4 regions of the Pseudoalteromonas sp. KAN5 genome follow, and region 4 is predicted to be linked to each of the others. Evidence: predicted binding sites of a transcription regulator. Region 4 holds the regulator's gene; each other region holds the start of a gene.

Region 1 (7,836 bases), 540 kb from region 4:
TTAATTGCGCATGATGACACGGTGATCCACTCTGGCGATCACGTTATTATGTTTTTGATCGATAAAAAACATATCAATGTCGTTGAAAAACTATTCCAAGTTAGCGCTATTTTCCTCTAAAACTTACCTTTCGAAACAAAGCGACTGTATCGAAAGGTGAATTTTCACAACAAACCAACGTAAATAGAAATCAATCTCAAAATCATTTACTTTAGTACCTAAATCCATTACCCTCCTCGCTGTTTGATAATCAAGCACCAACTTCTGTGAAAAGTTAATTTCACCTTCTTTAACATTAAATGGATTTCCTAAGATGATGTACCCAGCTTTAAACACGTCTCTTCGCGTTACATACTGCAGCGTTATTAGTATTCTTTTGTGTGGACTAGCCACTAACGCAAATGCTGAAGCTAAAAAAGATATTGAAAAGCTCACCATTGTTGGCGAGCAAGATAATGGTTATAAAGTTAGTTCAATGAACTCAGCTACCGGTCTCGATCTCAGTCACTTGCAAACACCGCAATCAGCGATTGCAATCACCAGTGAATTTATGGCTGATCAACAACTCACTAGCGCTATAGAAGCTATCACCAGTGTAACAGGCATCAACGCCAGAGAAGCCGACAATGGAAAGTTTTCAATTTCAGCGCGTGGTATTAGTGTCACAAGTATTTTATATGATGGTATCGCAACAACTTACGATACCCGTTTCAATTACGGCGATAACCTAACAGATACAGCGATATATGAACGTATTGAAGTTGTTCGCGGCGCAACAGGGTTAATGCTTGGTGCGGGTAACCCATCTGCTGCAATTAATTTAATACGCAAACGCCCTACAGTCCATAATCAAGTAAAACTCAGTGCATCCGTGGGATCTTGGCAAAACTATCGTGGCGTAGTTGACATCTCTGGTAGCTTAAATGACAGCGAAAGTGTCCGTGGACGAGCTGTTGCAGCCTACCAAGATCAGCAATCGTACCAAGATCGATTCTCGCAAAGTCGTAGTACTTTATATGGCATTGTTGAAGCAGATGTCACCGATAATACCTTGCTGACCTTTGCCCTAGATACGCAAACAACTACTCCAAAAGGCACTATGTCCGGCGGTTTACCTATTTTTTATAGCGATGGCAGCCGTACCAACTATGCCAGAGAAACATCGACCGCCCCAAGCTGGTCATCATCTAAAACAAAAGCATTAAATAGCTTTATCAAAGTTGAGCATTATTTCAATAGTAATTGGCAGTTAAGCGCAAGCTATATCTATGGAAATAACGACTTAGAGTATGATGTGTTTTGGGCAACCGGACACCCAGATCCACAAACTAATATAGGTATGGTTCCAGGCTCGTTAAATTATATTGATGCAAACCGCATTCAACGTACCTATGAAATAGAGTTATCGGGTCGATTTAATTGGTTTGGGCAAAACCATCAAATACTTGTTGGCTATAATGACCAAGAGCAAGATTTCTCAACGCCGTACTTTCCTGCTCAAGAAAATGCCACTATTATCGGCGACTTTAGCGCACCAGATTACGACTACCCAAAGCCAACCTGGCAAGCGGCGCCTGCTTATGGCTCATACGGCACCACACAACAGAGTGCGCTTTATTTTGCCACTCAACTTAACTTAACCAATGATTTATCGGTAATTTTAGGTAGCCGCTTAAACCAATGGCAAACGTCGCAAGATAACTTTGGTAGCGTTCATGATTATGAGTTAGATAATGAACTAACTAATTACCTAGGCACTACCTACGCTATAAATCAAAATTGGGCGCTATATGCAAATTACACAGATATATTTACACCGCAAAGCCGAGTTGACGAAAATGGTAATTACTTAGCGCCAATTCAAGGTAAAAATTATGAAGTGGGAATTAAGGCTTCATTATTAAATGAGCGTTTAGATATCTCATTGTCTGGTTTTGAAATTCATCAAGACAATTGGGGGGAATATACGGGTGAAACCATTCCAGATACTTTACAAGCAATTTATCAACCTATTGATGGCACAGTCACAGATGGCTTTGAGTTCGAGCTCAATGGGGCAATTAGTGATGTATGGAATGCATACTTTGGATATACCCGCAGTGAAGGTGAAAACCCCGATGGTACACCTTTAAATACCACCAACCCAAAAGATCAGTTTAAATTATTCACTAGTTATCAACTAAGTGATAGCTTACAAGGAGTGAAAATTGGCGGAGGTTATCGCTGGCAAAGTCGCAGCTATGATGAGGTAAGCAACCCTGTACTGGGCACAGTTGAAGTTGAACAACAAGCCTATGGAGTGGCCAGTTTAATGGCTAGCTACCAAATCAATCAGCAAATGGCCGTGAGCTTAAATGTTGATAACTTATTTGATAAGACGTACTACAACCAAATCGGTTTTTACAACCAATATCGTTACGGCAGTCCGCGGAAATTCTCTTTGCAGTTTGACTACAGTTTGTAACCAGACGCGTTCAAATTTAAATAAAAAAAGCAGCTTAATGAAGCTGCTTTTTTGTGTAGGAGTATATTTCTATCTGTTTATTGTACTTTGGCAAACTCTTCTTTTGATAATTCACCGTTGCTATCAGTGTCTAAATCAGAAAAGATTTCAACTAGCTGTGCATTAACCGACGCTTCTTTTTGGCTTATCACACCATCACCATCGGTATCAAAAGTATCAAAGCTAACTGCCGCAAACGCAGTAGATGAAGCCGCTAGGGCAATAATTGCAAGTGTTGTATTAATATGTTTCATAGTGTTATTCCTAATAATTTAAAGTGAGAGAAATCCTTTTCAGAGATCCCTGTTTGTGGAAACTGAAATTACGCTTTTGAAAATTCTTCTTTCGATAACTCACCGTCTTGGTCAGTATCTAATTCAGCAAATTGGCTCATCAGCTTGGCATCAACAGCCGCTTCGCTTTGACTAATTGTGCCGCTACCATCAACATCTAAAGTATCAAAGTCAGTGCCAGCAAAAGCTGCGGAAGAAGATGCTAATGCAATAAGTGCTAATGTTTTATTTAATGTATTCATAATCTGTTCCTTCAATGTACTATCAAAAAAATTACTCATGTTTTCGCTACTCACACTGTCCTTGTTATTCTTTTTAATAGGCTCCTTGCCTATTTAGGTGTCTTGGGCACTCAGAACTGAGCAGCATTTTATGCAAGCTAGGTTCAGCACCATTAAGCTTTTGAAAATTCTTCTTTTGATAACTCACCGTCTTGGTCAGTATCAAGTTCAGTAAATTTAGCCGAAAGAGCTGCATCAACAGATGCTTCTTGCTGACTAATTGCGCCATTGCCATCAACGTCTAACGTATCGAAATCTGTACCAGCAAAAGCTGCAGAAGAAGACGCTAATGCGATAAGTGCTAATGTTTTATTTAATGTGTTCATAATAAATATTCCTTCAAAGTTTATGGTTGTGAACGTAAGCGGTAATCAGCTTTTCGTTCAGTACAACTAGACTATTACAACTTCGGTGCCAACAATTTTTAGTTCTTTAATATCATTAGCTTGAAGGTTAAAAGTGAGGATTTTAAAGATCTAACGATTGATTTTTGTGGCTAATTTGCAACAGGGAATTTGAAAAGAAAAATAAGTCATTTAAAATCATGGGTTTAAATTTATTTAAAATGACGCAATTTTAGATTACCTAAGTAGTTATATACGATATTAGAGCGCAAGCAGCCATACAGTAGCTAAACCATAATAATTTTTAAAATTTAATTTAAAAACAAACACTCGCAACACTTTGATTTTAAATGACTTAAAAATAAATTTTAAAGAAAAACAAAATAAAAATATCATTTTTTGAGTAAAAGTAGGTTTTGTTGCCATTGTGCGAAAGTTCAATGGCGAAGTAATTCAATTCACTATAATTAAGTCTCACCAAGATAGTCAATTTCAGTCACTATGTTTGTTTTTACTGAATTCGCGATAAAGCACAATTCATGAGCTTGATGATGAAATGACTCTAACTGCGCCAAGCTTAATTTATGCCCTGCTGCTGGTTTAACTGCGGGCTTTAATGTCACTTGGGTCATTGCCATTCGTCCTTGGTTGTCTTTTTCCATCACACCGACGGCATTATCAATATAACTATCAATTTTAATTTGATGCTTGGCCACAATCGATAGAAAAAACAACATGTGACAGCTCGACAAAGATGCAATAAATGCTTCTTCTGGATCGACATTTTCGACCACCGAATAAGGCAGCGGCACGATATGAGGTGAAGACGATGCCGCTACACTTAACCCGCCATCAAATTCCCAGCGGTGAGCACGGCTATACTTATTATCTACAAACTCTTCATCTGCTTGGCGCGACCAAGCAACACTTGCTATATACTCAGACATTGAAATTTCCCACCCTAATTAAATTTACACATCCCACAGCCGAGCTCTTCATTTGGCCGACTCAAGTAACCGTAACGAGCATAAAAAGCCTCTTTACCTTTAACTGAGAGCAGCCCAATTGTCGCACCGTTTTTAGCCGCTTCGGACAAGTACTGCTCTATATTACCCATTATTAACGTACCAATACCTTGCCTTTGAAAATTGGGGTCAACAGCAACATCCTGAATATAAAAAAATAAGCCACTATCCCCGATCACACGACCCATACCAACAAGTAAGCCTTCCAGCCTGATCACGACATGAAATAGCGAGCTGTTTAAGCTCGCCTTTGCCAGCTCTGGGGCGACTTTCCCCCAGCCAACTTTTTCTCTTAATAAACAATACTCTTCCAAAGTTGGGCTACTCAACTCCACTGTATACCTTACACTTTGCATTACCTCTGCCTCTTTGCAGCTCTAAAAACAACTGCCGTTGTTAAACCTAATATTAAATCACTAACGAAAATGCGCTTAACCACAGCAATTGCACACCATAAGCAAGCCGTTGATACAATCCGGCATCACCCTGCTGCTTAAATGCTTTTGCCAACAAAATTACAAAATAACCCGTAAAGGCCACGGCCAGTATTGAAAAAACCCTAAAGCCGATACTGACATAATCACTCATGGCGACAAAAATAGCGGCAAAAAACAAAGATAACAACATAATAAGCCCTGCCCAAGAGTGTATTTGGCAACTCAAGGTTGGCGTTTTTGTTTGAGGATCCGCATCCATCGGGAAGTACCCTGCAAGCCAAGTCGCTACACCGTGACTGATGGTTAACCAACCAACTAATGTAATGAGTGTGGGAGTATCTTTCAGCTGCAACACATACCAGCCAAATAAACAGAATAATAAACCAAGTGGGTAATTATTAATGATAGGAGAAAGTTTTTCGGTAGGACTGCCAGCGGCACCGAGCTCACTGCAAAACTGTTTTTTATGGCTATAACCAGGGTAATATTTACCAGCAATGTACACCCCAACAATAATCCAAGTACTAGCAATTAAAGCGGAATATAAGCCAAGAAAACTTAACATAATCAACGTCCATGCTTAAATTAGGAACTTGATAATAAGCTGATTTAGTTAAGCTGTAAACTAGATACCGTGTTATGAGAAAAAGACCAAGTATAAAAAAAGCAGCCCGGGGTATTGGCTGCTTTTGAACGTAATAAATGAAAAATCCTTTTCAAGAATCCTTGTCCGCGAAGGGTTAATTACGCGTTTTCGAACTCTTCTTTAGATAACTCACCGTTTTGGTCAGTATCAAGCTCTGCAAATTGGCTCATAAGGTCTGCATCAACTGACGCTTCGCTTTGGCTGATTGCGCCGTTGCCATCGACATCTAACGTGTCAAAGTCTGTTGCTGCGAATGCTGCTGATGAAGATGCTAGGGCAATAAGTGCTAGTGTTTTATTTAATGTGTTCATAATTAATATTCCTTCAATGTACTATCAAAAAATTTGTTCAATACCGATTTAAAATGCAGTGAAAGTCTTCCTTGTTATCCTTTATCATGGGGTCCTTTCCCACTTAGGTTGTCTTTGGCAACTCAGGATAATCTCAGCATTTGTTTTTAAGCTTTAGAAAACTCTTCTTTTGATAACTCACCGTTTTGGTCAGTATCAAGCTCTGCAAATTGGCTCATAAGGTCTGCATCAACTGACGCTTCGCTTTGGCTGATTGCGCCATTGCCATCAACATCTAACGTGTCAAAGTCTGTTGCTGCGAATGCTGCTGATGAAGATGCTAGAGCAATAAGTGCTAGTGTTTTATTTAATGTGTTCATAATTAATATTCCTTCAATGTACTATCAAAAAATTTGTTCAATACCGAATTTAAAATGCAGTGAAAGTCTTCCTTGTTATCCTTTATCATGGGGTCCTTTCCCACTTAGGTTGTCTTTGGCAACTCAGGATAATCTCAGCATTTGTTTTTAAGCTTTAGAAAACTCTTCTTTTGATAACTCACCGTTTTGGTCAGTATCAAGCTCTGCAAATTGGCTCATAAGGTCTGCATCAACTGACGCTTCGCTTTGGCTGATTGCGCCATTACCATCAACATCTAACGTGTCAAAGTCTGTTGCTGCGAATGCTGCTGATGAAGATGCTAAAGCAATAAGTGCTAGTGTTTTATTTAATGTGTTCATAATAATATTCCTTAAAAATCAATTAAGAATGGAAGTCCTTTTCAGAGATCCCTGCTTTAAAACTGCGACCTAACTTACGCTTTAGAAAACTCTTCTTTTGAAAGTTCGCCATTGCCATCAGTATCAAGTTCTGCAAATTGGCTCATAAGTTCTGCATCAACTGACGCTTCGCTTTGGCTGATTGCGCCATTGCCATCAACATCTAACGTGTCAAAGTCTGTTGCCGCGAATGCTGCTGATGATGATGCTAGGGCAATAAGTGCTAATGTTTTATTTAATGTGTTCATAATAATATTCCTTCAATGTTTATGGTTTCGAACGTTGCTGATAAATCATCATTTCGTTCAGTACAACTAGACTATTACAACTTCGGTGCCAAAGTTTAAAAACACATAAAAATCAATGAATTAAAATTAAAAATAGGTTTTTACAGAAAATTACCGCTGTTTTTTGTTGCCTTTTAGCAACATGCAAGAAGAGATTTTTGCCTTTCATTTTAAAATCAATGAGTTAAAAAAGATGAAAATGACGCAGATTAAGTGAGATTCACTTTATAGCAGGTAAGTAAAGTAATAGGCTGTAGAATTAACGCACTAAAAAGTAACAGACAAAATAAATTTAAAAGATTAAAACATTGATATTTAACAATAATAAAAATAAATTTGCGGTTTTTTGATTGCACTCTTTGATATTCGCTATTTTGTTGCAAAATAGCGAATACCTTCAGAATTAGACTAGCGGCTCGAGTACCGAAAGATCAATAAAATGCTCTTTCATAAAGGTTTTCATTTCATCCTCACTGGCACTTAATTGAATTCCGAACTGTGCCCCCATAGCCCGACTTTTAATACTGCATATTTGCCCACTAAACTCAGTGGTGCCCTTGTTGCTTTTATCAAGCACAATATTGCACTGGGTATTTTTTAATTCACTAAGATCATCTTGACCTTTAACATCAAATAAAACCCCCGTGACGGAAATATCTTTAATTACCCCATGCAACTCGCGTTCGTCACACAGTTTTATTTTTGCTGGTAATAATGTAGGAATACGAGTTTGCGAACGTAAACTAAACAATTGTACTTGGCTTGGAAAGTTGAGATAAATAAGCCGTGCGGGGTGTGAGGATACCGACATGATTTGCTCTCGAAATGCGATGACTTGCCCACCACCACTTTCAAGTACAGCTCGGACTATGACCACCACACCATCTTTTAAATACTCTCCGGCGTTATTTAAACGCTTTACAGGTGGGTAGTTTAAAATTACAAAGCGAT
Region 2 (7,836 bases), 1.6 Mb from region 4:
AGCGAACGCCTTCAACCATAGAAACATCTTTTATACGCTCAGCGCTGGCAGTAAAGTGCCAACCCAACAAACCAATACATAGCAACACTTTTAGACTTTTCATCATCAACTTCCTTTAAAAAGGGAACAGAGCACTGCTAAAGAAGCGTGTTAACCATCCGCCACTTTGCGACTCTTGTATTTGCCCTTTACCAGAATATTGAATACGTGCATTGGCAATTCTGTTAGAGGTCACTGTATTATCTGACGTTACATCTTGCGGACGAACGAGTCCCTCCAGACGAATAAATTCTTCACCGGTGTTTAAAGTGAGCCACTTCTCACCACGGATCACTAAATTGCCGTTGGGTAATACACGCATTACATTCACTGAAATATCACCAAACAGGCTATTTGATTGATTGGACTTAGAATCACCTTTAAATGATGAATCACTACCAATACCAAACTGAATGCTGTCACCGCCAATATTGACAGGTAAGCCACCTAAACCAATCACAGGATCTAAATTAGCATCACTTTCTTTATCTGTTTCTGTTTTTGCTGCCTTACTAGCTTGGGTCGACTCTTGGAGCTTAACAGTGATAATGTCGCCCGTTCGCAACGCTTTTTTATCAGAATAGAGGTCGTTTGATAAGTAGCTATCAAATAACGAACCGGTTGGCACAACTTGCTCGGCAGCCGGCTCTGGGTACATTGGAGCGTAGTATGGATCATCTTGAACCACATGGAGATTTTGAGTAGTCATACAACCACTCAAGACACATGCACCCGCTAAAACTATGGATAAATTACGCATCACTTTACTCCAATAATTATTAAAGTTGTTGATTGATATAACTCATCATTTCATCTACTGCTGAAATAACTTTTGAGTTCATTTCATAGATGCGTTGAGTTTCAATCAAGTTCACCAACTCTTCTGTTACATTTACATTTGAGGTTTCAAGTGCCCCTTGCACCACAGTTCCTAAACCTTCGAGACCCGGATTCCCTTGTACTGGAGCACCACTTACAGCGGTCTCGGTATATAAGTTTTGTCCAACAGGCTCTAGACCCGATGGATTGATAAAATCGCTGATCGTCAACTGACCAATCACCACGTTATCTGGCTGGCCTGCAATGCGAACAGATACTTCACCATCTTGCGACACGGTAATTGATTGCGCATCATCAGGCACATTCATTTCTGGTTGCACAGGAAACCCCGCCCCCGCGGTTACAATACGGCCGTCTTCATCAGTAGTAAATTGCCCATTGCGCGAATAAGCAATATTGCCATCAGGTTGCAACACTTCAAAAAAACCAGGCCCTGAGATCATCCAATCAAGTGAATTCTCAGTGGTTAACATATTCCCTTGAGAAAAGTTCTTTTGGTTTGCAACCACTTTAGCACCGGCACCGAGCATTAAACCTGAAGGCATTTCAGTGTCTTGTGATGAGCGACCACCAGGCTGATTAATATTTTGATACAATAAGTCCTCAAACACCGCACGGCTTTTCTTATAACCAACAGTACTGGCATTGGCTAAATTATTTGAGATCACCGAAATATCGGTTTGTTGAGCATCAAGCCCTGTTTTACTTATCCACAATGCAGGATTCATAGTCGTGTCCTCTCAATAAAGTTAAACAATACGCAGCAATTGAGTATGACGTTCGTCAATTTCTTCAGCTGTTTTCATTAACTTAACTTGTAATTCAAATTGTCGTTGATGGCTTATCATATCCACCATCTCGTGTACCGGATTTACGTTTGACATCTCTAAGGTGCCACTCATTACTTTTACGTCAGTAGCAATATCGCAAAATCCACATATATCATTTACGAGTAGTTCTGGCTTAGGTCTAAACAGACCGTCATTGCCTTTTTCAAGCTCAGAGTTGTTTGCCTTGATCACTTTTAAACGATCAACGACCTCTAAAAAATTAGCAGGTGCGCCCTGTGGGCGAATTTGAATGGAACCATCTTCACTAAATTCAACTTTTTCAATTGGCAGTGGCAAAATGATTGGCCCACCCTCGCCAATAACTTGGCGCCCGTGACTTGTCATCAACGCCCCATCAGGACTGATATTGAGTGTGCCGACTTTTGTATAGGCTTCATTGCCAGCTGCATCTTGTACGGTAAGCCACCCTTTATCACTCATAGCAATATCTAAGTCGCGACCAGTTTCAATAATACCGCCAGAGGTCATATTAGAGCCGGGACGTTCTTGCATGGAAAACACCCGCGTAGGCAGGCCTTCACCAAACGCTTGCATTGAACGCGCTTGTGCGAAGTCAGCTTTAAAGCCTGTGGTATTGGCATTAGCTAAGTTATTTGCTTTAAGCGCAAGGCCCCGCAAACTTTGCTTAGCCCCAGACGCTGCAATGTAGACCATCTTGTCCATATCATCGACTCACGTTGAAAAATCTATAACGAGATAAATGCAAGATAAGTGCCACAATAAATTGACATAACGTTCAGTGTCATTGCATACACAACGACTAACCAACGTATTGAAATAAAAAAGGCTGCTAATGAGTAGCAGCCTAGGTGTCGGATTATAAAAAGTAGCGCCGAGATTATCGGATCTGCAAGATATTCTGTTGGAGTGTTGAGTTTACTTCCAATGCTCGAGAATTGGCTTGGAAGTTACGTTGTGCACTGATCAAATCAACTAACTCGTTTGTTAAGTTTACATTTGATTGCTCAAGTGCAGACGAGTTAATTGAGCCTAATGTACCTGAACCTGGCTCTCCAGCAATAGGCTCACCTGAGGTTAAACTTTTTTTCCAACCTGTATCACCCGCTTGTTGTAAACCTTGCGAGTTTGAAAAGCGTACCATCGCTACTTGACCTAAGAATGACGTATCACCATTGCTGTAAGATGCAACAATTTTACCATCTGTACCAATATCAATACCTGCTAAACGTCCTACTGTTGCGCCATCCTGATCTAAGGCTTTAACTTCAAAGCGACTTGCATATTGAGTAGGTACCTTATTTGCAGTGCCCGCTTCATCGCGCCAGTTAATATTTATATCTTCAGGGAAACTCGCGCCGTTTGATAATAAATCTGAAAGGCCAGTTGCGGCACCCGCACCACCTGGGATAGCTAATGGATTAAATGTAGTTCCAGTATTCGCAGTCCCATCAGTTGCTTGTGGTAGACCACTTGAATCAAATTGAAACGTTGAAATAGGAGTGTAAGGAGCGGCTGTTTCTTCAACACCAGCTGGGCTAAATGGCTTTTCATCTAAGGTTGCATAGGTTTGCCATTCATTATCATTACCTGTCACTGCCGAATCAGTTTTTACAAAGAAAAACTGTAATACATGCGGTTCGCCCAATGAGTCGTAAACCGTTGTTGAAGTCGAGCTGTTATATGACGCGCTCACTTCAGGATCAAACGTTGTTACTGAAGGACTGCTTGCTCGTGAATCTAGATTGAACGACGAGTAAACATTCGTGGTAGCACGTGGCGAGCCTGATGAATCAGGGATTTGTAATGCTGAAGAAGTACTTAAACTAACCGATGTTGTATCACCTGTCGCTTCATCAACGGGAAAGCCCTGTAGGTAGTTACCTTTAGCATCAACAATAAAGTTATCTTTATTTAACTTAAATGCACCAGCACGTGTATAAGTAAAATCTTGTGCACCTAAATCCTGGCTCATTGCAAAGTAACCTTCACCCGTGATCGCTAAATCAAGTGAATTTTGCGTAAATTTTAATGACCCTTGATGGAACTGCTGCGCAACCATAGTTGTTTGTACACCATCACCATTTTTAGTTTTACCTGAGCTAAACACCGATGACGCATAGACATCCGCAAACTCCGCTCTCGACTCTTTAAAACCTGTGGTATTTACGTTGGCGATGTTATTAGCTGTAACATCTAAATCTTTTTGTGCGGCAGCTATGCCTGTTAACGCAATATTGAAGCTCATAATTCACCTCTAACTCTGTCAATGTTTAGCCTAAGGCTAACGAATAATTAAATTTTTTACGCGATTTCTGCAACGTCAGTTAGCCTAACCGCACCTTCTTTGGTGTTAATAATAATGCCATTGGCACCGTTAATATTGACACTTTCGATATTCTTAAAAGTCGCAATAGGCAAGCTGGTATATTCGCCATTTAGCTGCCCTTCAGCCTTAATTTTATATTCACCAGGTGGTAAACGTTCCTCGTTATCATTCATGCCATCCCATTCAAAACGGATCGCACCGGCAGATTGTGCACCTAAATCAATACTGCGTACCAATTGCCCTGACGAATCTTCAATTCGTAAAAACAGGTTCTCAACAGGTTCTTGAGCAACCACTGTGCCTTTAGCTGTGCCTGACTCGTTAAGGTCTAAGCTATCTGATTCAAGTAACGCTTGCTTACCGACTAACGTAGATGCTTGTAATGCTGAATTGGAGGTCATCGATGCTGCTAATGATTGAAAGTTACTATTGAGGTTAGAAATACCTTCCGCCATAGTAAAGTTGGTCATTTGTGCAATCATCTGATCGTTGTCTGCAGGTTTGCTGGGATCCTGAAACGACAACTGCTGCGTTAACAACGAGAAGAAATCTTCTTGTGTTAGTGCATCACTTTTCTCTTCACTTGAGACTTGATTATCTTGCCACTTAAGTGAATCTAAATAAGTTGACGATGCGGTGCTGATATCGTTACTCATAATCTTTCCTCAATTACCGCTGCCCAAGCAACAGTGTTTTACTTAACATTTGCTTCGCTGCATCAGCAACTTGCACATTGGTTTGATAAGAGCGAGAGGCGGAAATCATATTAGCCATTTCTTCAACGACATTAACGTTAGGTTTATAGATATAACCATTTTCATCCGCACTTGGGTGATTTGGGTTATATTCAATTTGCAGCGGTTTATCACTCTCTACAATACCTAGTACTTTAACGCCAACAGACGACCCCTGATTATTATTACCTGTTGATTCTGATGCTTTCATCAGTTCAGCAGCAAACACAGGGTGACGCGCTCGGTATGTTTTGTCTTGGCTTGAGCTAATGGTATTCGCATTCGAAATATTACTTGCGGTTGTATTCAAGCGCACATTTTGTGCACTCATACCAGTACCTGAAATATCAAAAACGTTATATAAACTCATGCTTATGCTCCTTGACTACCGAGGGCTTTTTTAAGGCCTTTAATTTTACTACTCATAAATTGCAGGCTTGCCTGATACTCTAATGAGTTCTTTGTATACAAGTTTCGTTCCACTTGTATATCAACCGAGTTTCCATCACCTGTATCTGTTTGATTTGGCGAGCGAAACATTTCACTATTACCAACATAACGACTGCCACCGGCAATGTGATTTGCATCCGTAGTGACCATGCTATTGCCGCCTTGTTGGTGGCTTTTTGCCGCTTTTAACGCTGAGGCAAAATCGATGTCTTTCGCTTTATAGCCCGGCGTATCAGCATTAGCGATATTGGTTGCTAATAACTCTGCACGTTGCGAACGGATCAACATTGCATGAGGATGAACCCCAAATGCTTTATCAAAACTGATAGCCATAACCATCTCCAAAAAATTGACTTAGGATGATTAATGCAAAAGATGAGCCAACTGAATTAGAATTTCACGAAGTGTTTAATGGTTTGATTTAAAAAGAAAAACGATGTGGTAACACATCGTTTATAAGATTATTAACTCAGTTTTACTAGTAAAACGGTTGGAAATTTAGCATTTAATTTATGTCATGCGAAGGCATTATTTCTTTTGGTAAATAATGCCAGGATTACACCGCACCATATCAAACTCATCGCTTAAACCCGACATAGATTCAGAGGCACCTAAAAACAAATACCCTTTAGGGTTCAGTGCTTGGGAAAATTGAGCAATAATTTTCGCTTTCACTTCTGGCGAAAAGTAAATGAGCACATTACGGCAGAAAATAATATCGAACTTGCCCATCAGTGCATATGAATCTAATAAATTAAGATGCCGAAAACTAACCAACTTCTTAATCGACTCATTCACTTGCGCCATGCCATTACCACTGTCTTTAAAAAACTTTTTCCTGCGTTCTACCGACAACCCTCGGGCCAGAGCAAGTGAGTCATACTCCGCATGTTTACACATATCCAGCATAGTGTTAGAAATATCAGTGCCGATAATTTGCGCACCCATTTTTAACACACCAGGCTGTTTAGCCTGAAACTCTGCAACAGACATAGCAATAGAGTATGGCTCTTGGCCCGACGAACTTGCCGCGGACCAAATTTTTAGCGGCCGACGTAATTCTTTATGTTCAGGGAATAATTTGCTTTGTAAAAGCTCAAACGGATATTGGTCCCGAAACCATAATGTTTCATTAGTCGTCATAGCATCAACAACGGCGGCACGTAACTGCCGCTCATGTGGACTCAACGTTTTACTCACTAATTGTGATAAAGATGCGACATTAAAACGCACCATTAATGGTGCAAGTCTGCTTTTCACTAAATAAAGCTTATTATCACCTAACACAATGCCACATTGTTGTTCTAAAAAAGAACGAAACTGATCGTACTCACTTTGCTCTAAATGCTTATTTTCCAAAGTTACACCGCCTTTTCAGATTAGTCACAATGAACCCATTTTTTCACTGCTGTAGCTAATTCATCCGGGTTGAACTTAGCAATAAAGTCATCAGCGCCTACTTTCTCAATCATTGCCTGATTAAATACACCACTGAGCGATGTATGTAAAATCACATGCAGTGGAGCTAATTTAGGATCTGCTTTAATTTCTGCTGTTAAGGTATAACCGTCCATTTCAGGCATTTCAACATCGGAGATCAACAACCCTACTCGTTCGGTGATATTGTTTTTACAGTCTAGCTCGGCAATCTCTCGTAATCTTATTAACGCTTCTTTGCCATTTTTGGCAAGCTCTGTTTGTACGCCTAGTGGTTCAAGCGCGCGTTTGACTTGATTACGCGCAACCGCTGAATCATCGGCAATAAATACAATACGCTCACCTAAATCTTTTTGAATTTCACCATCATTAGCTATCTCTGCACTGACTTCAGTATTTACTGGACAAATTTCATTGAGGATTTTTTCAACATCGAGAATTTCGACCAGTTCATTTTCAATTTCAGTTACTGCTGTTAAATATGAATATCGACCAGCCCCTGATGGTGGCGGCATTATTTTTTCCCAATTCATATTAACGATTCGCTCAACACCACCGACTAAAAAGCCTTGTACAGAACGGTTATATTCAGCAATGATGATAAAACTATCTTTAATATTTTCGATCGCTGGGCCACCTACGGCCATCGATAAATCGATGACAGAAATAGTCTGTCCACGAATATGCGCGACGCCTCTTATATAGGGGTTTGATTTTGGCATGTTTGTTAAAGGAGGGCATTGCAGTACTTCTCTCACTTTAAACACATTAATACCAAAGCGCTGCCGCCCTCTGAGCTTGAATAATAATAATTCAAGGCGGTTTTGCCCAACCAACTGAGTACGTTGATTAACTGAGTCTAAAATGCCTGCCATTTCAATCTCCTAAAGAAAGCTAATAATAACGGAACAATAATTGCTTTCTTTCTGTAAAGCTACATAACTACACGGGAGCGTCTATTTATTGACGCTAAATATTTATACCCTGTTTTCAACCATAAGCATAGTCGAAACATTATGAGTTTGTTAAAAAAAAGCCGAAGATACAGTGTTTTTTATTTTCTTGCTAGCCTATGCCTAGTTACACCACTGACTGCGCAAACTTACAGTAAAGAGCAACTGCAAGAACTCGCTGTATCTTATATATACGATCAACTTGATCCCGCTACCGCCGATGATAAACAACTTAATGCATTAAG
Region 3 (7,836 bases), 1.6 Mb from region 4:
TCGAGATAATGGGTTAATGCTATTTTGTGCAAACTTTAAGTGGTGATCGGCCTTTATAGCTCCCAGTCCATCGAGAGGACGACCAAGTCCATCAACAACGCGGCCCAATAAGCTCATGCCAACAGGCAGTCCAGTGTCATTAACTTGTGGGATCACCCGCGCACCTGGTAGCACACCAGAGATATGATCGTTAGGCATTAAATACAATGTTTGATCGTTAAAACCAACAATTTCAGCATCAACAAAACCATGCATAGTTTCAATTTTACATTGACTGCCGACTGGCGCACGCAGGCCTTTAGCTTCTAAGGTTAACCCTACCACGCGAGTTAAAATTCCCGCAACAGCAGGGACAGGCCGATGAATATGTTGTTGATACTGTTGTAAGCGTTCACTTAATGGACGAGGTTGAGAGCTCATTACTCACCAAAAATAGCGTTAGATACCACTACTATGCAAAAAGCTATCCAATGTTTCTTTGACGCGGGTTTTGATCGTCATATCAATCGATGACTGTGGTGTTTTAACTTGGCAGCCACCACGCTCTAAGGTAGGCTCGGGCACCAATTGCCAGTGATTATCTGCTAAAGCAGTTTCACCATAACTGTTTTTTACCAATTCAATATCATCAGGATGTAAATGAATGCGCACACTTTGCTGTTCATTAGCTAAGACATCTATGCACTGCTTTAGGCTCTGTAAAACGATCTCTGGTGAGGTTTTTATTTCTTGATAAACAAGTGCTTCCGTTAGCATTACGGTCAATTGGACCAGTTGCTTTTCAGCATCTTCATCTACTTTTGCCAATGGTGCAGATAAACTATCTAATAGGCTTTTTAAACCGGTTAGTTGTTCTTCTATAAGTGGTTTTACATCTTCTTGACCTTGCGCTTTGCCAAGCTCAACGCCTTCTTTATAGCCAGCTTCTTTGCCTTCACCGACACCTTTTTCGAAGCCATCAATGTAACCTTGTTCATGGCCTTGCTTTAAACCTTCTTCATAAGCATCTTGGCGAATGCGTTCCAATTCCGCCATCGTCAATGCCGGTAACTCGGGCTCTTCCGGTTCTTGCTGCTGTTCATCTTCTTGAACTTCTTTGCGATAAAGATCAGCCAAAGGCGTGCCAAATGCAGTAGAGCGCCCTGCTAGTTTGCGGGTATCTTGAGTCACATCAGGTATTGGCCAGTTTTCTAATAACTCATCGACCGCTTCACTAGCATGTAAGGGGCGGCCTTGGAATTGAGTAGGTTTTGTCATGGTTTACAAGAACTCCTCGCCACCACCACCGCCAAGCATAATTTCACCCGAATCAGCTAAACGACGCGCAGTCGATAAAATCTCTTTTTGTGCAGCTTCGACTTCGCTGATCCGCACCGGTGCCATCGCCTCTAAATCGTCAGCAAGCATATCTGCAGCACGTTTTGACATGTTGCCTAAAATCTTCTCTTTGAGTGCATCATCGGTGCCTTTAATGGCTTTCATCAGTACATCTTGCTGGACTTCACGTAAAATAGCTTGAATACCACGATCATCAACATCCATCAGATTTTCAAATACAAACATTAAGTCTTGGATTTGTTGCGACATTTCTTCATCATGCTCGCGGATTGAATCCATTAACTGACCTTCAATATTAGTATCGAGGTAGTTCATAATATCTGCCGCTGCTTTTAAGCCGCCCATTTTCGCGGCCTGTGCACCTGCTTGACCGGCAAATTGTTTCTCCATGATCTCATTCAACTCTTGCAGAGCTGCCGGTTGCACTTCTTCAAGGTTGGCGATACGCATGGTTAAATCTAAGCGGACTTTTTCAGGAAATTGCGCCAAAATTTCTGCCGATTGCTCAGGCTCTAAATAGGATAAAACAATGGTCTGAATTTGTGGATGCTCATTGCGAATGATATTGGCAACTTGTTTTGAGTCCATCCACTTCAATGAATCAAGACCTTTAGCGCCCGATCCCATCACAATTTGGTCAATCAGGCTTGCTGCTTTATCTTCACCCAGCGCGGCAGTTAATGCTTTTTTAATAAAGTCTTCAGATTGGAAACCTATCGTACTAAAGCTTTGTATTTGCTCTATAAATAAGTTATGCACGGCGCTAATTTTGGCTTGCGATAGATCATCTATCGCCGCCATTGCCATACCCACTTTTTGCACCTGCTTTGGCTCAAGGTGCTTGAGTATTTGCGCTGCATCTTCTTCAGATAAGCTCAGCAATAAGATTGCCGCTTTATCTACACCGTCTAATTTATCAACATCAAACGCTGCTGGCAGTTGTTTTTGTTCTTGATCAGTCATCTTCAGTTAACCACGCTTTCACAACTTGTGAGGAGAGTTCCGGTTCATTCGCTACCAAGGCACGAACTGCTTTTAATAAGTCTTCATCGCCATGAAGGTCTGGTAACTGTAGTGTACCATCACTTGAGAAGCCAACCGAAGCAGAATCAAAATCTTTATTGAGCATATCGAGTGTATTATCACCGATATCTACCCCAGAGCTAAGCGCATCATCATCATACTCTTCAAGGGTATCATCAGGGTAAATTAGGCGTTTCAGCATAGGTTTAACCACAGCCATAATCAACACGATAATCACCAGTGCACCCAGTACTAAACGCACCACTTTCATAAACCAGTTTTGTTCCCACAATGGCACTTCGATTGCTAAATCCATCGGTTCACGTACAAACGGTACGGTTACAACTTCAAGCGCATCACCACGCTGCAAGTCAAAGCCAACGCCACCTTGTAATAAACGACGGATATTTGACAAAGCTTCAACAGAGCGCGGAACCATAGTGGTTTCACCATTTTCACCCACACTTGCTATGTAATCAACTGCCACCGATACACTAATACGACGGATCACACCACTTTGCTGGCGCTTATGTGAAATAGTGGTATCCAGTTCATAATTACGGGTTGCTTCTTTATGGCTGCGACTAGGCGATGTACTCGACCCTGCACCACCTTGGCCGGCTACTTCGGGAATATTTGAGTCCATTGGAGGCTGGTTCGTCAAAGCACCAGGAATACCAACGGCTAAGCCACCGATATTATTCTCTTCGAAGGTTGTTTCACTGCGTACTGCTGGCAAATCTGGGTTGAAGCGTTTCTGTGTTTCTTCAATTGCACTAAAGTCCATACTCAAATCAACTTGTGCAGTGTAATTCCCCAAGCCAAGCACAGGGATGAGGATACTGTCTATTTTATCTAAATATTCTTGTTCGCGCTTACGCTCAACTTCGTATTCTTTACGAGAACGTGCTGCTAATGAACTTTGTGAACCTGAGTTAAGTAATCGACCGTTCTGATCGGTTACAGTGACGCGTGCAGGCTCTAAACCTTGTACTGCTGAGCCGATGATATCAACAATTGCATCAACTTCTTCACCATCAAGTGTGCGGCCACGTTTTAATGTTAACACAACGGTAGCTGAGGGCTGTTTCTCACGACGTGCAAATACATTTTCTTTTGGAATTGCTAATAATACTTTGGCACGAGTCACATTTTGCAGCTCTTCGATGGTTCGCGCTAGTTGTTGCTCACGACCATGTTTTAAACGCTCACGCTCTAGCCTTTGGCTAACACCAAAGCCCATGTCTTGCATAATAATATCTGTGCCTGAGCTGGGAGCTTGCTCGATGCCTTCGCGGGTCATCAGTAACTTAATATTTTGATATTCATTTTCAGCAACTGACACAACATTGCCATCAAGCTGATACTCTATTTTTTGCGCATCTAAAAAGTCGAGCGTTTGAATAAGCTCTTCTGTTGGCATTTTCCCAAGTGGGCGCATATCTGGCTGACGAGCCCAAATAATCACAAAGATTGCAATGGCTAAACAGATAGCTAAAGCAACAATTAAGGTCACTTGACGCAATACATCAACGCCGTTTAAAGCACTTAAATAGCCTGACTTTTGTTCTTGTTGATCGTCATTATCACTTTGGTCGATGCCACCACCTGCTAAAGCAAGATCGGTTGATTGATTAGATTGCGCCACAATAATTCTCCACTACCTAGTTAAACAGGCATGTTCATAATTTCTTTATAGGCTTCTACAAGTTTGTTACGAACTTGCACTGTCGCTTCAAAAGCCACTGACGATTTTTGCGATGCAATCATCGCATCAGCTAATGACACATTACGATCACCCATTTCTACCGCTGTTACTTTTTGCTTCGCATCTGCCTGAATGTCATTAACAGTATTAAGTGCATTGCTGAGCAAATCACCAAATTGCGCACTTGAAGTCGGCTGGGCTTGAACTGGTAACTTATTGATGTGATTACTACGACCAGCTTCAAGGGCCATAGATTGCATTTCTTGAAATAATGCGCTGTTTTGAACTTTCATAATTGTCTCTGACGATGCAGTTTACTAATAACTTAATAAAGCACAAAGCATGCCAAAAATAAAACATTAAATATCAATGGTTTACTTATTTTTATATTGTCAGAGTTTTGACGAGCTTACGCTCAGCTTTGGCTGAGCGTAATTAAAACAGATGTGTGGTTTTATAAAGGGTAATACTTAAGCAGGTAAAGCAATACCTAAGTCACGCATTTGCGCTAATTTATAACGTAAAGTACGCGGGCTGATCCCTAATGTTTCAGCAACATCTTTACGTTTACCTTGGCAACGGTTGAGAGTTTCTAGAATAATGCGGTGCTCTTTATCCTTTAGTTCATCTTTATAACTACCTGATTCACTGGCTGGTAACTCAGCTAATGGCTTATTTTGCTCTGTACTTGTTTTAAGAGCCGGTGCTTGGCCATCGTAATAAGCGTCATTTGTTACACTGTCAATGGCAGTAGTCGTGCTTACAAAATGGGTTGATGAAGCTTGCGTTAGAGGAGATTCGGCTAAATTCTCGATAAAGATTGCATCCTCATCAATCATGTCCCCATGACGTAGAATCAATGCCCGCTGAATCACATTATCAAGCTCACGTACATTCCCCGGCCAAGCATGCGCTAATAATTTTTGCTCAGCCTGCTTAGTCAATTGCGCAATCGGCTCTTTACTTTTATTAAGGTGGCGCTCGATTAAATGCTTTGCCAATATGACAATATCACCCGGACGCTGGCAAAGCGGTCGCCACATTAACGGAAACACATTTAAACGATAATACAGATCTTCTCTAAACTGATTACTCGCGACCGCTTCTTTTAACTCACGGTTGCTTGTTGCTAAAATTCTCACATCTAACTTTATGGTTTTACGCCCACCCAATCGCTCGACTTCACGCTCTTGTAAAACACGCAATAACTTAGCTTGTAGACCTAAATCCATTTCAGTGATTTCGTCTAATAATATAGTACCGCCTTGTGCTTGCTCAAACTTCCCTGGACAAGCTTGAATTGCACCAGTAAAAGCGCCTTTCTCATAGCCAAACAAAGTAGCCTCAAGCATATTTTCAGGGATAGCTGCGCAGTTTATTGCAACAAAGGGCTGTTCTGATCGCTCAGATTTATCATGGATGAATCGTGCAAGCACTTCTTTACCGGAACCGCTGGGCCCCAGTACCATGACACTGGCATCAGATCTAGCAACACGACTGGCAAGCTCTAGTAACTTAATACTGCTGGGATCAGCAACTATCGGACCATCAGTTTCTTTTTCTGGCTCTGGTAGATAACGACTAACCATATTAAGCAATACTTCTGGCGCAAATGGTTTAGCCATGTAATCAATCGCACCCAAGCGCATTGCCTCAACGGCGTCATCAATCGTGGCATAGGCAGTCATCATGAGCACTGGTAAATCAGGGTGATTCAAGTTAATACTGCGCAATAAATCAAGGCCACTCATTGCTCCCATTTGCACATCACTGACAACCAATGAAAATGCTTCTTTCTTTAGTAATATCATAGCTTGCTCTGCGCTATCGGCAGCGACACAATCTATACCTGACATTTCTAACGTATCAATTAGGGCTTCGCGCAGCCCTGCATCATCTTCGACAACTAAAATCGTGTTATTCATGGTGCCTCCACTGATTTAGGCTCTGTACAAATAGGCAATAGTAAGCTGAAGCTTGCTCCCCCTTGGGCGTTGTTAGTTACTTCAACACGTCCTTGGTGTGCATTAGCCACTGAATTGACCACTGCAAGCCCTAAACCTGTACCTTGGCTTCGTGTGGTAAAGAATGGTTCGAATAACTTATCCGATTGGCTTAAATCAACACCTGGACCATTATCACTTACCGTGATGCGCACTAACTCAACATTATCATCACGCTGTGCACTTAACTGCACATGAGCTTGTGAGCCAATCACTTGAATGCTGTTGTGAATAAGGTTTTGAATCGCACTGGCAAGGGCCGTTTTATTACCCATAATTTCGATGTCTGGTTCCGGTAAACAAACGTCAAGTTGACTATTATTCAGTGCAACCATGGCATCCGCACCGGTTTTTACTTCAGTTAATAACTGTTGCATCGACACACGTTCTACCACTTGTTGATCGCCACTTTTAGCAAACAACAGCATATCGTTAACTTGGGTTTCAAGATCTTTTAAGCGAGACATCAATTTCGTATGAAAATTGCCTCTGGAACTCTCTGGTAAACGTTTAGAACCCAAATTGGCTGCATATAACATAGCGGCAGAAAGCGGTGTGCGTACTTGATGCGCTAGCGATGCTACCATCTTTCCAAGCGCGCTCAAGCGCTGCATATGCGCAACTCGCTTTTGTAAACGGCGTGTTTCAGTCAAGTCAGTCATTAAAATGAGCTGACCTGGCTCTGGCGCCAATGCTGTGATTTCTAGCTTGATGAGACGGCCATCTTTAAGTGAAACCTCATGACCATCATCTTGTTGGGGACGAAACGAGCGTTGGATCACATTAAACCACTTTTCCCCCTCCAGTGGCTCACCTAGCATATCTATTGCTATTTGGTTGGCTTTAGCGATCATACCGCGCGCATCGAGCACAACCACCCCGGCAGGCATGGTATCGACTAAATGACTTAACCAACTCGCTTGCTGGCGTAATTCACTTAGCTCACCAATATACTCTTCTTGCAGTAAGCATGGGTTATATTGAGTAGCTGTGATAAATTGTGGTTTTAAGACATTAGCTAAAGCCATAATGCATTCTCGTTTACAGGATCTAACTAGCTAAATGCACAAATTGTACCAATATTTATATCAATTAATTTCAAATGGTTAGCGTTAAAATAGCGCGACAGAAAAATGACGAACAACACTTTTAGAATAAGGATAAGCTATGAGTTCAACAAAACTGTGCCGTTGCCCTTGGCTCGATACCAGCAAAGATGATTATGTTGCCTACCACGATGATGAATGGGGAGTACCTGTTTATGATGACCAAACATTATTCGAGTTCATTACCCTTGAATCAGCACAAGCAGGGTTAAGTTGGTATACCATTTTAAAAAAGCGAGACGGTTATCGCCGAGCTTTTTTTAATTTTGATGTAGAAAAAGTAGCGCAAATGAATGAGCAGGATGTTGAACGATTAATGCTGGATGAAAGCATAATACGAAATCGCTTAAAAATTGCTGCCACTATTAATAACGCAAAGCGTTTTATAGAAGTTCAGCAAGAATTTGGCAGCTTTAGTCACTATCAATGGCAATTTGTTGGCGGTAAGCCATTAGTGAATGAGTTAGATAAACTCAGTGACTACCCTGCAATTACCGAGGCATCCACCGCGTTTGCCAAAGACTTAAAAAAACGAGGCTTTAAATTTTTAGGCCCCACCACAGTTTACGCTCATATGCAGGCCTGTGGCATGGTTAACGATCACAGTAATGATTGTTTTAGGAAACAAGAAATTATTGAGAAATATTAGGCATTAGGT
Region 4 (7,836 bases):
TATTACTAAGTTCAACTATAACTAAGCAAGGCTTAGGCCATTATTAATTGCAATAAAAATCAATCTGTTAGATTTTATGAAACTAAAATGGTTCGTTATATTAACGACAGATTAACGAATAATGTTATTAAATAGTTAATTTTGCAACGACCAGAATAAATTACCGAATAGTCGGTAAATTATTACCAAGACAAAACACACTGTTGTCACATTTATTCTGTAACACTCTGATTTTTATTGTTTTAAATGTTGGCCTGATGTTCGCATTAATCATATTGTCTTTAATCAAAAGGAGAAAGATTATGAAAACATTTAACAAATCTATTATTGCAGCGTTAGTTCTTGGTACAACAGCAATGGGTGCTCAAGCAAGTAGCTGGGAAAATGAAAGTAAAGATGCTTGGATTGATGGTAAGGCAGAAACAGTTCTTCTAATGAACACTAACTTAAACAATTTTGACATTAACACTGATGTAAAAAATGGCAAAGTTGTACTCACTGGTAAAGTTGAAAGTGAGCTTGATAAAGAGCTAGCCGAAGAGCTTGTATTAAGCCTTGATGGCGTAACTGATGTTGATAACGAATTAACGGTTGTTAAAAATGTCGAAGCCAAAAACAAGAAAATGAAATCTGATAGCACTGAAAGTGACTTAACTGACGCTAAAATCAGTACTGTTATCACAACTCGTTTCTTGTTCAACTCTGAAGTAGGTGGTACTGATATCGACGTTGATACCGATAAAGGTGTAGTTACACTCAAAGGTACTGTTGAATCTGAAGCTGAAAAACAGCTTGCGGTGAAAATTGCCAAAAATGCTGAAGATGTTCGTGATGTGATTGATGAGTTAACAATCGTCGCTGAATAATCTATAAGTCAAGAATGCCCAGCTAGGCTGGGCTTTCTTATGGAGTAAACAATATGGACTTAATTCGTATTATATTTTCAGTATTGATCCCGCCACTGGGTGTTTTTTTACAAGTGGGCTTAGGGATACAGTTTTGGATTAATATTTTGTTAACATTGCTGGGGTATATTCCAGGCTTAATTCATGCAATTTATATAATTGCTAGGCGTTAAGCGCGCAATGTTCAATAAAACAAGGATGGGCAGCCTTATGGCAAGGAGAAATATTATGGACAACATATTAAGGAAAAACCAACAAGGAAGAACAGTCAGTGTTACGCCACTGTGGACGGCACAGCAATGGAAGCAGTTAATGGATAAGGCAACAAGGAGTGAAGCCAAAGCAACAAGGAGCGGGCTTTAAATTATAAGGAATTTACTAGGATGTTAAATACCGAAAAATTATAAGTGCATGCTACTTTTAAACGCAGAGCATGCACTTATAACCTTCCCATAGAATATCTCAAAACTAAATTAGTATCATATAAGCTATAAGCGGTCGGCTTTAGCCACTAAAGGTGTAAGGTAAAAGTTATTAAAAGGCGCTAGGCTTTAGGGAAGTGACTAGGGGCTAGGATTCGTAGCCCGCAGCCGTTACCCGCTGCTTTTTCTCTGTGTAGCGAAGCGCCTCGCTGCTCTTTGTGGTAAAAATTGTTTGTAGGCTCGGGTATCCCGAGAGAAAGATTTAAGTGATTTATTCACAAAGAGGTTAAGAGGCGCTGCGCTTAAGAGAAAGATATAAATGGGTATGTCTTCTCATTTACTCTCATTGTCTTCTCTTTGTGTAAAAAGTGGTTTTTGTCGGAGCTGGCTTTAGCCGCGAAGGTGTAAAGTAAAAGGTGCTAGGATGCGTAGCCCGTGACTTTTATTTTCGGTGGTGAGTATAAACCTGCGCGAGGTAAGCTCGCGGCTACAGGTTTGCACCGATGTTTGGGTTTATTGTAGGCGCGGCTTTATGCCGCGCTTAAAAGGCGCTAGGTTCTAGGGAAGCGACTAGATACTAGGGCCTAAAACCTAGCTTCTAGAACCTCTATTCCTATCTAGACTAACAACCAAGTTGCGGTGCCGAGAAAGGCAAAAATGCCTACAATATCAGTTACAGTAGTCAACACTACACTACCAGCTAGTGCAGGGTCTATTTTCATTTTCTTTAACAGTAGTGGGATACTTGCGCCGGCGACGCCTGCTGCGACTAAATTCATAAACATGGCAAAGGCGAGTACGCCGCCGAGTTTAAAGTCCCACTGCCATAGTGCGACTACACCTGCTATTAAAATTGACCATACCATGCCGTTTATAGCGCCGATCGCGAGCTCTTTCATTAGTAAAAAGCGTTGGTTAGTTTGGTTAATATGACCTACAGCGATACCACGGATCACTAGAGTAAGTGTTTGGCTACCAGCTACGCCACCCATTGAGGGCACAATCCCGTTGAGTACAGCTAGGATCGGTAGAATCGCTAAGGTGTTTTCAAAGAAGCTTGCTACAATTGCAGCGAGCAACGCGGTTAATAAGTTAACGCCAAGCCATACTGAGCGCTTTTTCGAACTTTTTAATACTGGGGCGAAGGTATCTTCTTCGTCGTCAAGACCCGCTAAGCTCAATAAGCTGTGCTCTGCATCTTCACGGATAACGTCAACGATATCATCGATGGTGATCCGGCCCAGCAGGTGGTCGTTATCATCAACAACAGGTGCAGATATCCAGTTATGGCGTTCGAACAATTGGGCTACTTCACTTTCATCCATGGAAATAGGGATTGATTCACAATCTTCGTCCATTAATTCGCGAATAACTTTATCCGGCGAGTTGGTGAGTAGCGTGGTGAGCGACATTGCGCCTAAAAAGCAGTTGTGTTTATCAACCACATAAAGGTCATCAGTGCCTTCAGGCAGTTCGCCACGTAAGCGTAAGTAGCGCAGTACCACGTCAATAGTGACATCGGGACGAATAGTGACCGTATCGGTATTCATCAATGCGCCAGCTGAGCGCTCTTGATAGGAAAGCGCTTGAGTTGCCCGCTCACGGTCTTGGCTATCCATGGCGCTGACAACGTCTTGGTAGACTGTGTCAGGTAAGCTACGTAATACTTCCCCTAAGTCATCGTGACTCATGTCTTCGGTCGCCGCAGCAATATGCTCTGGCGCCATTTGGGCAATGATCCCTAGGCGAACATCTTCAGAAAGCTCTTCGAGTACATCACCTTGTACATCTGGATCTACCAGTTGCCAGAGCAAGGTACGAATTTTATGCGGCGATGATTCTAGTAGTAAAGCTGTGTCACAGGGAGCTGTTTTTGCCAACATACGCCTTACTTGAACAAATTGACCACTGTTAAGTGACTTGGTCACTTGCTTTAGTTGTTGTAGTGGGTAATCTTGTTCAAAAGCTTCTGGCATTGGCGTCCTTAAATAATAAATACATTTAATTGGTGGGATGAAACTTTGATAATTACACTGGTTGCGTTGACCAGTAGCTTATTAAGTTTAACGTAATTTTATTGTGCTGACTATGGACTATTCTTGCTCGTTAAAGCGGTGCGCAATCAGCTCTCCAATAGCAGCAAGTGCGAGTTCGGCATCGGGCCCTTCACACACAACTTTAACTTCTTTACCTTGGCTGCTTTCTAATAACATTAGGCCTAGAACACTGTCGCCAGCGGCTTGTTTGTCATCTTGGTGAAGTGTGATACTGGCATCAAACTGCACGGCTAACTGTGCTAATACACTGGCTGCGCGGGCATGTAATCCAAGTTTGTTTTTTATTAAAAATGTATCTTCTAAGCGCATCCACATTCCTTACTGTAACAGTGGTTGTTATTCTTGCTCGCGATGGCGAATTTTTACATTGCTGTGGCTCATTGAAAAGCTTTCGCCAATGGTTTGCGCTAAATAAACCGAACGATGTTGGCCACCTGTGCAGCCGATTGCAATGGTTAAATAACTGCGGTTATTACGTTCTAAGTGCGGTAACCAGGTTTGTACAAAGGTTTGGATCTGCCAAGTGAATTTTTGCACAATACTGTGGCTGGCTAAGTAATCTTTAACTGGTTGATCAAGACCTGTCAGTGGCTTTAGCTCAGGCTCCCAATGCGGGTTAGGTAAAAAGCGCGCGTCAAATACATAATCCGCTTCTTTTGGAATACCATGTTTAAAGCCAAACGATTCAAAGGTGATAATTAGCTTTTTATCTTTTTTACCTAAAATCTTTTCGCGAATCGTCTCGGCAAGTTGATGGACACTTAGATCAGTGGTATCTAACATAAAGTCAGCACGTGTTGTTAACACATCAAGTAATACTTTTTCTTGTTTGATGGCTAAATCAAGCGGCAATGAATCTAAAGAAAGTGGATGCAAACGGCGCGTTTCAGAAAAACGTTTGATCAGTGTTTGATCATCACAATCTAAATAAAATAATGTTGGATTGGCAAAGCCGGGTAAGTACTCAAGAATGTCGTTAAATTCTTCTTGTTCTTTGGGTAAGTTACGAACATCAATACTAACAGCAATTTTGTCGTAATTATCAGAGACACTACGAACTAATGAAGGCAGTAAGTTTACAGGGATATTATCGACACAATAATAACCAAGATCTTCAACTACACGCAGGGCAACCGATTTACCTGAGCCAGAGCGCCCACTGATGATGATTAACTCCATGTAAACTCTCCTTCACTTAATAGCAATTTTATTAAAAACATGATCACTCTAGCTGGTTAAATAACTCATTAACGTTATTAAAAATTATGTGTACAGAATAACTACCTGTCATAATTTTTCCTTGTTATTGAACTACTTTGTACCGCCATAATAGATCACTAACGCAAGAGGTATGACTTACGATTGCTCAACAATAACGTGATATAAATCTTGATCTGTTTTCGCGCTACGTAGTTGTTTACAAAAATCTTTGTCGTTAAGTTTATCAGCAATTGTGGCTAACGTCTTTAAATGAAGTTGACTATCACCCTCTGGTACGATGAGAGCGACAAACAGATCCACAGGGCGATTATCAATTGCGTCAAAATTAATAGGCGTTTCGCTCACTAAAATGATTGCTAGTGGATTTTCAATACCACTCATTCGACCATGAGGAATGGCAATGCCACGACCAATACCAGTACTACCTAGTTTTTCTCTAGCGAGTAATGCATCGAGGATTTCTTGTTGTGATAGCTGAGGAAGTTGTTCATGAGCCAATTGGCTGATAAATTCAATGATCCGTTTTTTGCTATTAAAAAGGACCGCAGTTTTACTGCAGTCCTGGCAAATAAGTGAGCTTAATTTCATAGTGTTAGTGTCGAGCGTGCTTCTCTTTGTGTTTGATTACTTGACGGTCGAGCTTGTCGATTAGTCCGTCAATGGCTGCATACATGTCTTGATGTTCAGTTGAAGCAAATAACTCAGCACCACTGACATGGATGGTGGCTTCTGCTTTTTGGCTTAGCTTTTCTACGTCAAGAATAACATGGACATTGTTGATGTGATCAAAATGCCTCTCAAGCTTCGCAAACTTATTGTTTACATAGTCTCTTAATGAATCAGTAATTTCTACGTGACGACCAGTTAAATTTAGTTGCATAAGCATTTTCCTTTTTTGATTTTACGCCTTAAATCAAACTCTTTCTTTGATTTGACGGTGGAATAGCCAGTGACTCGCGGTATTTTGCAATAGTCCGTCTAGCTACTTTGATACCTTGCTCTGCCAATATATCTGCAATTTTACTATCACTCAATGGTTTCGCTGAGTTTTCTGCGCTAATCAGTTTTTTGATTAGTGCGCGAATAGCTGTCGATGAGCATTCGCCGCCATTTTCAGTGCTAACATGGCTTGAGAAAAAATACTTTAACTCAAAAATACCACGCGGGGTATGCATGTATTTTTGGGTAGTTACACGAGAAATTGTTGACTCATGCATCTCTACCATTTCAGCAACGTCATTGAGTACCATAGGTCGCATGGCTTCAGGGCCATGTTCAAAGAAACCTTGCTGCTGTTTTACGATGCAATTGGTTACTTTGAGCAATGTGTCATTGCGACTTTCTAGGCTTTTTATAAACCATTTAGCTTCTTGCAGATGCGAACGAATAAACTGACTATCAGTGCTCGACTTTACTGAGCGCGACATAGCTGCATATTGGCTGTTCACTCTGATTTTTGGCATGCTGTCTGGATTAAGTTCAACCACCCAGCGGCCTTTAATTTTTTTCACTGATACGTCAGGAATAACGTATTCTGACTCTTCTCGTACTATGGTATCCGCAGGCTTTGGATTTAGGCTGTGGATCAGAGTCATCACTTCTTTTAGTTCATCTTCCTTAAGCTTAGTCTTTTTCATCAAAGTGCGATAGTCGCGACTAGCTAATAAATCGATATGATCAGTTAAAATCATTTTTGTCTCATTAATCCAAGGGGTTGCCGGATCAAATTGATTTAGCTGAATACATAAACACTCTTGTAGACTGCGAGCCGCGATGCCTACAGGGTCAAATAATTGGATACGTTTTAAAACCGCTTGTACTTCGTCAAGTTCGATTTCTTCTTCGTTGTTGCCTTGATTTAAGCTCTCTACAATGTCTTCACAGCTAAGCGTTAAAATACCTGAGTCATCAATGGCCTCAACAATTGCAATGGCTATTGCTTCATCTGTAGGGCTAAATGGAGTTAGCTGTAGCTGCCACATTAAATATTCATGCAAGGTTTCTGTTGAGGCGCCTTGATATATAGATTCGTCCTCTGGCATTGGGCCTGCTGAGCTATTTGGTGCAGCGCTCATGTACTCATCCCATGTGACATCCATCGCCATTTCATCACTGAGTGTTTCTTTGGTGAGTGCTTCGCTGCTTTCTTGTTCGTATTCGCTGGGCTTGTCATCTGCTGAGGCGCTAACGGTTAAGTCGTCGTTATCTTGCTTTTGCTCATTCTTGCCCGCCGTGTCGTCTGAATACTCATGCTCTTCTAGCTCTAGTAACGGATTGCTATCTAACGCTTCTTGAATTTCTTGCTGCAGATCCAATGTGCTGAGCTGCAATAAGCGGATAGCTTGTTGCAGTTGCGGTGTCATTGTAAGTTGCTGGCCCATGCGCAGCTGGAGTGATTGCCTCATGTATCTCTAACAATCCTTTTATTGTTGTCATTGTTAAGTTTAGCAGATGCTTAGCCAAGTGTGGCTTTATAGCCTAAATTGCTCACCTAGGTAAACATCGCGAACTGTTTGGTCGGCGAGTACATGCTCAGGTGTGCCTGATGCAATTAACTCCCCATGAGAAACTATGTAGGCTTTTTCACAAACATCAAGAGTTTCTCGTACATTATGGTCGGTGATAAGCACGCCAATACCACGGTTTTTAAGGTGTTCAATAATCTTCTTTATATCTAACACTGAAATTGGATCAACACCAGCAAAAGGCTCATCTAACAAGATAAATTTTGGGTCTGCGGCTAATGCACGGGCAATTTCAACACGACGACGTTCACCGCCAGATAGGGCCATACCTTGGCTGTCGCGAATATGTTGAATGCTAAATTCATCAAGTAAGCTGTCAAGAGCTTCTTCTCTTGCTTGTTTTTTAAGGTCTTTTCGGGTCTCTAAAATAGCCATCAAATTTTGATAAACAGTCAATTTACGAAAAATTGATGACTCTTGCGGTAAGTAACCAATCCCCAAGCGAGCGCGACTATGCATTGGCAGTAAGGTGATGTCGTTGTCATCTATACTGATCTTGCCTTTGTCGCTAGGCACTAAGCCTACAATCATATAAAAGGTTGTGGTTTTACCCGCACCATTTGGGCCCAGTAAGCCAACAATGCTGCCGGCGGTAACTTCTAAGCCTACACTTTTGACAACTTGGCGACCTTTGTAGCTTTTAGCTAAAAATTCAGCTTTTAATGTACTCATGGCTGGCCTTTAGATTTGTCTTTTTTGTTACTTA

The links. Region 4 encodes sigma-54, which starts transcription at its own class of promoters, with help from an activator protein. Its sites were predicted from a motif close to GTTGGCACGNNNNTNGNNT; they were not measured.
Region 1: a site for sigma-54 is predicted at 3,478-3,496, ahead of KAN5_RS14250 (EF-hand domain-containing protein). Genes of this name have one in related genera too.
Region 2: a site for sigma-54 is predicted at 5,568-5,586, ahead of flgB (flagellar basal body rod protein FlgB). Genes of this name have one in related genera too.
Region 3: a site for sigma-54 is predicted at 4,401-4,419, ahead of fliE (flagellar hook-basal body complex protein FliE). Genes of this name have one in related genera too.

The regions. Positions count from the first base shown of each region.
Region 1 covers NZ_AP025589.1:3,169,741-3,177,576, forward strand. Annotated here, with positions in the region: gene trkA (Trk system potassium transporter TrkA) at 1-120, shown strand, start outside; gene KAN5_RS14235 (TonB-dependent siderophore receptor) at 314-2,464, shown strand; gene KAN5_RS14240 (EF-hand domain-containing protein) at 2,542-2,757, opposite strand; gene KAN5_RS14245 (calmodulin) at 2,826-3,038, opposite strand; gene KAN5_RS14250 (EF-hand domain-containing protein) at 3,191-3,403, opposite strand; gene KAN5_RS14255 (OsmC family protein) at 3,889-4,368, opposite strand; gene KAN5_RS14260 (GNAT family N-acetyltransferase) at 4,383-4,802, opposite strand; gene KAN5_RS14265 (DUF998 domain-containing protein) at 4,855-5,448, opposite strand; gene KAN5_RS14270 (calmodulin) at 5,628-5,840, opposite strand; gene KAN5_RS14275 (calmodulin) at 5,987-6,199, opposite strand; gene KAN5_RS14280 (calmodulin) at 6,347-6,559, opposite strand; gene KAN5_RS14285 (calmodulin) at 6,634-6,846, opposite strand; gene KAN5_RS14290 (flagellar brake protein) at 7,289-7,836, opposite strand, start outside.
Region 2 covers NZ_AP025589.1:2,133,430-2,141,265, forward strand. Annotated here, with positions in the region: gene KAN5_RS09615 (flagellar basal body P-ring protein FlgI) at 1-103, opposite strand, end outside; gene flgH (flagellar basal body L-ring protein FlgH) at 116-799, opposite strand; gene flgG (flagellar basal-body rod protein FlgG) at 819-1,607, opposite strand; gene KAN5_RS09630 (flagellar basal body rod protein FlgF) at 1,629-2,393, opposite strand; gene flgE (flagellar hook protein FlgE) at 2,569-3,936, opposite strand; gene KAN5_RS09640 (flagellar hook assembly protein FlgD) at 3,993-4,673, opposite strand; gene flgC (flagellar basal body rod protein FlgC) at 4,687-5,121, opposite strand; gene flgB (flagellar basal body rod protein FlgB) at 5,124-5,534, opposite strand; gene KAN5_RS09655 (protein-glutamate O-methyltransferase CheR) at 5,730-6,560, opposite strand; gene KAN5_RS09660 (chemotaxis protein CheV) at 6,581-7,513, opposite strand; gene flgA (flagellar basal body P-ring formation chaperone FlgA) at 7,655-7,836, shown strand, end outside.
Region 3 covers NZ_AP025589.1:2,111,883-2,119,718, forward strand. Annotated here, with positions in the region: gene fliI (flagellar protein export ATPase FliI) at 1-420, opposite strand, end outside; gene fliH (flagellar assembly protein FliH) at 439-1,257, opposite strand; gene fliG (flagellar motor switch protein FliG) at 1,261-2,301, opposite strand; gene fliF (flagellar basal-body MS-ring/collar protein FliF) at 2,294-4,009, opposite strand; gene fliE (flagellar hook-basal body complex protein FliE) at 4,030-4,362, opposite strand; gene KAN5_RS09550 (sigma-54 dependent transcriptional regulator) at 4,540-5,994, opposite strand; gene KAN5_RS09555 (ATP-binding protein) at 5,991-7,100, opposite strand; gene KAN5_RS09560 (DNA-3-methyladenine glycosylase I) at 7,240-7,827, shown strand.
Region 4 covers NZ_AP025589.1:3,705,311-3,713,146, forward strand. Annotated here, with positions in the region: gene KAN5_RS16455 (BON domain-containing protein) at 303-866, shown strand; gene KAN5_RS16460 (YqaE/Pmp3 family membrane protein) at 920-1,078, shown strand; gene mgtE (magnesium transporter) at 1,945-3,303, opposite strand; gene KAN5_RS16470 (HPr family phosphocarrier protein) at 3,421-3,693, opposite strand; gene rapZ (RNase adapter RapZ) at 3,721-4,563, opposite strand; gene ptsN (PTS IIA-like nitrogen regulatory protein PtsN) at 4,741-5,193, opposite strand; gene hpf (ribosome hibernation promoting factor) at 5,198-5,485, opposite strand; gene KAN5_RS16490 (RNA polymerase factor sigma-54) at 5,514-7,010, opposite strand; gene lptB (LPS export ABC transporter ATP-binding protein) at 7,077-7,802, opposite strand; gene lptA (lipopolysaccharide transport periplasmic protein LptA) at 7,799-7,836, opposite strand, start outside.